2 regions of the Hyphomicrobium methylovorum genome follow, and region 1 is predicted to be linked to the other one. Evidence: riboswitches for the same ligand, from Rfam matches in the RefSeq annotation. Region 1 holds a riboswitch; the other holds the start of a gene.
The links. A riboswitch is a leader RNA that binds a small molecule or an ion and turns the genes downstream of it on or off. The one in region 1 is predicted to bind cobalamin.

Region 1 (3,208 bases):
CTCCCGCGCCATTTCTGTGCTGGAATCCGCTGAGCCCGACACTCTCGTGTCCGTCACCAACGCAGCGCAGGCGGCAGGTCTCTCGGTCTCTCGCTTGCAGCATCTCTTCAGCGAAGAGATGGGCGTTTCGTTCCGGCGCTATCGTGCCTGGGTTCGCATGCTTCGCGCAATCGATGAAATCGCTGCTGGCTCAAGCTTCACCGAAGCAGCACACGCCGCAGGCTTTGCCGACCAATCCCACTTCGCTCACGATTTCCGGAAAACATTCGGTGCGCCTGCGTCCCGAAGCTTGACGAACGTTCGCGTATAGAGCCGCCGCCTTTCCGGAACGAATAGGCTCAGGTCTTCTTTTTCTTCGTGGCGTTCGCTTCACGCTCGAGCAGCACCTGCTTGCGCTCGACGCCCCATCGATAGCCTGAAATACCGCCGTCGCTGCGAATAACGCGGTGGCAAGGAATGGCAAGAGCGATCTCATTCGCTGCACAGGCGCCAGCAACTGCGCGCACCGCTTTCGGCATACCGATCTGTGCAGCGATCTCGGCGTATGTTGCCGTCATGCCGAATGGAATTTCTCGGAGCGCCTGCCAGACGCGATGCTGAAAGGCCGTGCCGCGAATGTCGAGCGGAAGATTGAAATCCTTCCCGGGCCTTTCGACCAAGCCGACGACCTGAGCAACGATGGCTTCGAATTCGCTGTCGCCCCCGATCAGAGTCGCATTGGGAAAGCGGCGCTCAAGATCGTGCACGAGTTCGCGCGGATCATCACTCAGAGTTATCGCCGAAATGCCTTTGGCGCTCGCCGCAACCAGAACAGCGCCAAGCGAACACTGCCCCACCGCGAACCGAATTTCGGTATTGGCTCCGCCAGAGCGGAAGTCAGTCGGCGTCATGCCAAGCACGTCCGGCGCGTCGGCATAAAAGCGGCCGCTGGAATTAAACCCCGCGTCGTATAACGCCTCTGTCACAGAAGAACTCTGCTTGAGATTATCTCGAACGCGCTTCTGGCGATTTGCAATTGCGTAGGCCTTTGGTGTCACTCCGGTGACGATCTTGAAAATGCGATGGAAGTGAAACGAGCTAAGACCAGCATTGGCGGCAAGGGTTTCGAGACTCGGCTGATCGTCCGCAGTCTCGATTGTGCGACACGCAGCCGCGATCATCTCCGCGTAGTGTTTATGAAGCGGCGGCTCCGTCGGCCGGCAGCGCTTACACGGCCGAAAGCCAGCGGCTTCTGCATCCGCAGCAGACGCATAGAATCGGACGTTCTCACGCTTGGCCAGACGCGATGGGCACGCAGGCCGACAAAAGACACCTGTCGTCGCAACCGAATAAACGAACTGGCCGTCAAAGCTGGCGTCGCGTGTTTTCACGGCGTTCCAACACGTCTCATCCGTCATCGAAGACGATTTCAGAGTCTTGGATTTCGGAACCGCGAGGGCCATTGCCGTTGCTCTCTCTGCCAACATGCATGAAACATAGGAGCTTGCCGCATACTCTGCACTTCGTTCCTTGCGATCAAATCAATTGGCACGACGGAGCCCAAAGCGCGGGGTGTTGCTAGAGACACAACCGCTCAAACAATCGGCCGACGTCAATTGACAGGCCTATTGATATGGCCAATCTGTTCACGTCGGTTCCCTTCGGGGAAACAATAGGGAATGCGGTACTGGCTCTCGCCAAAAGCCGCAGCTGCCCCCGCAACTGTAAGCGGCGAGACGTCGGCGATATTACCACTGGGAGCGAGAGTTTCTGGGAAGGTAGTCCGGAAGTCTAAGACCCGCGAGCCAGGAGACCTGCCGACAGTCGTGGTCACACGCGAGAACGCGTCGGGCGGGGTGCCTCGATCGTTGGCGAATGAACGCGTCCGCGCGCTCAAACGGCTTCGCTCGCGGTGACGTGCCCATTTGTACGTCAGGACTGTCATGTCTTCTCTGTTTTCTCGCGCGGGCTCCGTTTCCGAACGGCGTCGCTTGCTCGCCTCAATTTCCTTTGTCGCTCTCTCTTCTTGCTTCGGATTTAGCGCAAGCGCACAGGACGCATCGCCGCCAGCCGAGGAAGGGACGCCAAGCGCGAACTCTTCGTCCGTTCCACTACCGAGCGTCGTCGTCTCGACCCAGCAAAAAAAGAAGCCAACGACCAAGAAGAAAAAAGTCGTTCAATCGCCCGCGGCGGAAGCTTCTGAGAATCCAACCGTTGTGGGCAACAACGGCAATGAAACCGATGCCACGAATGAGTCCAGGGAAACAAATCCGTCTGGCCTGAACCTTTCGAAGCCCGCAACGAGCGGCAGCCGCCTCGGCCTAACGCCTCTCGAAACGCCCGCCAGCGTCGAAGTGATCTCTGGCGAGACGATCCGCGAACGGGGCCAGACGAGCGTCGTCGATGCCGTTACGCAGAACGCGGCTGGCTTTACATCTACGGCTTCTCCAGGCAACGGCGGAACCGGTCTCGCAACGCGCGGCTTCTCGGGCCACGGTTCCGTCATGCAGCTCTACGACGGCACACGCATGTACGTCGGTTCTGGCACCGTTACATTTCCATTCAACACCTGGACTGCGGATCGCATCGAAGTTCTGCGTGGACCGGCATCCGTGCTCTATGGCGAAGGTGCAATCGGCGGCGTCATCAACGTCGTTCCGAAAAAGCCGACGGACTATTTCGTCAACGAAGCGGAAGTCGCCGTCGGCACGGATTTTTCGCGTCGTATCGGGCTCGGTTCCGGCGGACCGATCAACGACCGGCTGTCGTACCGGATCGACGTTGCGGGCGAACAGTCTGATGGCTGGCTAAAGCAGGAAGGCGAGTTTCAGAATCTAGCCTTGTCTGGTGCCGTTAAGCTCAAGGCCGCGCCGGGACTGACATTCACTCTATCGAACGACTACGGCTACCAGGAGCCATTGCGCTACTTCGGTATGCCATTCATCGACGGGCGTATGGATAAACGCATCCGCTTCAAGAATTTCAACGTCGAGGACAGCGAGGTCCGTTATCGCGACAACTGGACTCAATTCAAGACAGAGTGGCAGGCAAACGACGCTCTCACATTCCGCAACACCGCCTATCGGCTCACCAGCCATCGGCATTGGCGCAATATCGAAAACTACGCCTATGTCTCTAATCTCGCTGATCCCCATTATGGCCAGATCAAGCGCGACGACTATATCGAGATCTACCACAATCAGGAGCAGATCGGTGATCGCTTCGACGC
Region 2 (3,208 bases), 490 kb from region 1:
GTCGACGTCGCCGGTGACCGGATTGAGGAAGTAATCCTCCGCGTTGCGCCACTCGCGATTGCTGGACGAAATGTAAGAGATGTTACGGAACGACAACGCGGAGCTTGGCGTGTATTCCGTCTTCAACTGTGTGAAGTTGTCTTTGAACCGAATTCGGCTGTCGTAGACGTTATAATTCTTCTCGCGCAGACTTTTGTCGATTTCGCCGTCACGGAAGGGCGTTCCAAAATAACGCATCGGCTTTTGATCGCCGTAGTCGGTCGACAGCGTGAACACGAGATCTGGCGCAGCCTGAAGCCTCAATGCGCCGGAAATTCCAAAATTCTCCGAGTGCCCAAGATCCACCCAGCCTTCCGAAGCGTCTCCCGTGACATCGAAGCGATAGGAGAGCGCTTCATTCAACGGACCAGCGCTATCGAACGAAAGGCGTCGCCCCAGGTTCGAGTCGACGTAAACCTGCGCTTCGTTTTCGTAATGCGTCGTGATCGGCTTCTTGGGAACGACGTTGATCACGCCGCCAATCGCGCCTTGGCCATAGAGAACCGAAGCCGGACCGTGCAAAACCTCGATACGGTCGACGGACCACATGTTGAACGGGAAGGTGACGTTGCCGCGGCCTGGCGATATGCGCGTCCCATCGTAAAGCCGCACGACTGAGCCATTGCCTTGATAGCCGCGGCTGGCGAACGCTTGGCCGTAAACCGGATTGGCAACGCTGCTGAAGCCCGGCGCATTATGCGTAACGGCGTCCGTCACGGTATCTTGGCCGCGGTCGCGCGCGACTTCGCCGGAAATGACACTGACGCTGGCAGGTGTTTCGAGCGGCGTGAGATTGAGGCGGCTACCCGCTGTGGTCGGCACGCTGAGATTGAGGCCAGGCTTGGTCGGCGTATTGACGCCGGTTTGGGCAGGATCAACCACAGGCTCCGCTGGCTGCGTGTTGGTTGACGCCTGGGCCGGAGCCTTTTGCTTGACCGTTGAAGGCTTTTTGGCCTTCGCCATCTTCTTCGGAGACTGTGTGCCGAGCACGGTGACAGGCGGCAGATCACTCGAATTTGGCGCCGCTTGCTGCGCGTTGACGAGGCACGGCGCAAAGACCGAAGCGAGGACGGAAAGGCTTGCACCCGCCGAGAGGCGACGCAGATGCGTCTGGCCATTGGACCGGAGTCCGGAGATTGAATTGAGCATAGGACCTGCGTGACGACGAATGTGGCACGTCACAGCAAGCGAAGGCGTCTCGAGCGCATAGCAAGCTCAAGCCGTCAACGATCAGAACACCCCGTCTGATCCGTGCTCGCGTGTGACCACGACCGTCGGCAGGTCTCCTGGCTCGCGGGTCTTAGCGTCTTGACCTGCCTTCCCGGAACGCAGCTCCAGTGGCGCGAGTGGTCAAGAGCTTGCCGCTTACAGTTGCGGGGGCAGCCGCGGAATTTGGCACAAGGCCATCACCGCATTCCCTATTGATTCCTTGCGGAAACCGACAAGATAGGGTGTCGCCGGATGACACGGCGAGTCAATGCGCGTGCGGTCGAATGGCCGGGGCATGTGCTCAAAGCGTCACAAGCGAGGAAGCTGCGCACGGGATTATCAGTGCGCAGCTGTTTGCACTTAGCCGAGTGACTCGAGGTATTCGTAGACAGCGCGAGCAGGCTCGCCACCCATCTTTGCATGCGTCAGCAACGGAATGCCGTGCGCGCCGGGGGCCTTCGCGGCTTGCGGGTAAGCTTCCAGCGCCGTCTTGACAATATCCAGCCTGCCGAGCATGGCGGCTGCAAAGATATCAAGGCGCGCGCCGTGTTCGATCAGAAGCAGCGCCATGTCTCGGCCGCCGGTGTGAGCGGCTGCACCAAGCCCGGATTCGAAATCTCCGCCGCCCCAATCCCAGCTCGCGTTGACGAGCTTGGGCTCGATCGCAAGCAGCTCTCGCACGCGATCGATATCGCTATGCGCCTTCCGGACGAATTCGCTCACAAGCTCGGGCGCCAATGCGGCAGGCCTCTCCATAGTCCATTCCCTTCAATGATCAGGCGTGCAATTTGAGAGATGTTAGCGACTGCGTCGTTACAACTCTACAGTCTCCGCAGCGCCGTTTGGCCACGGCCGATTGCTACGAGCGGATGCATACTATTTTTTGACAAGGAAAGCGCCGCGATCAGGAACGGGCAATTGGATCGTGACTTTGAGGCCGCCCAGGTCTGATCGGCCAAGCTCAACATCGCCGCCGTACAGCTGAGCGAGATCGCGCACAATCGCCAATCCAAGACCCGAGCCCTGATTGTCGCTTTCCCATTGCGTTCCGATATTGAAAACGATCTTCCACGCTTCAGGCGGCAGGCCTGGGCCATCATCCTCGACGACAAATTTTAGCTGGCGCGAATAATCGCCATCAATCCCGAGGCGAACGACGCTTCGAGCGTGCCTCAAAGCGTTGTCGACGATGTTCGCCAGCAACTCGTTCAAGTCTTCGCGTTCGGCCGCAACCATGACGCGATCCGGAATGTCGTTGCGGATGACGACGCCGCGATCGACATAAAGGCGAGAGAGCGCGGCCGTGACCGCCGTTGCGACGTCGGACAAGGACGACAGGGTACCAGGTCGTGCGCGTGTCGCAGCAATGCGCGCTCGCGCGATCTGATAATCGATATGGCTTTGCATGCGTCGGCATTGGTCGCGGATAACGGAAGCGGTTTCGGTTTCGCCGCGCCGATTGAGCTGCTCCGCCTCATCGACCAGGATTGCCAGAGGCGTCTTCAGACCGTGTGCAATATTTCCCGCTTGCGCGCGCGCCCGTCCGATCTGCTCGCTGGATGACTGCAGCAGACCATTGAGGTCGTCGATCAGCGGCTGAACCTCTTCCGGAAACTTGCCCTTCATCGACGCCGCCGAGCCCGAGCGCACCGCCGCCAGCCCTTCGCGAAGTTGAGAGAACGGGGTCATGGCGTAAAACAACAGCAGCACCGCAGCTGAAATCATGGAAGCGGCAAACCCACCAAGCGACCACAGCAATACATTGTTGAACTGCTGCAGTTCTTGCCGAAGGTGCGCTTCGTCGGTGCCGATAATGAAGTGGACGGGAGACGCGGGTGTGTCCAGCATCCGTGCGCGCTCGGCGATGTGCAGTTTCCCGGTCGGTCCATCGATCATCAGCGTATGCGTTTCGCCGTCAGCGCGCGGTAGCTCCGAAATCGAAAGCGTATCACCTTTAAGC

Region 2: linked by a shared signal. The riboswitch ahead of DLM45_RS06540 (TonB-dependent receptor) and the one ahead of DLM45_RS04265 (TonB-dependent receptor) in region 1 are both predicted to bind cobalamin.

The regions. Positions count from the first base shown of each region.
Region 1 covers NZ_QHJE01000001.1:844,992-848,199, reverse strand. The annotation lists gene DLM45_RS04275 (helix-turn-helix domain-containing protein) at 1-310, shown strand, start outside; gene ada (bifunctional DNA-binding transcriptional regulator/O6-methylguanine-DNA methyltransferase Ada) at 339-1,442, opposite strand; cobalamin riboswitch at 1,615-1,815, shown strand; gene DLM45_RS04265 (TonB-dependent receptor) at 1,923-3,208, shown strand, end outside.
Region 2 covers NZ_QHJE01000001.1:1,339,966-1,343,173, reverse strand. The annotation lists gene DLM45_RS06540 (TonB-dependent receptor) at 1-1,188, opposite strand, end outside; cobalamin riboswitch at 1,299-1,497, opposite strand; gene DLM45_RS06535 (ankyrin repeat domain-containing protein) at 1,609-2,004, opposite strand; gene DLM45_RS06530 (sensor histidine kinase) at 2,125-3,208, opposite strand, start outside.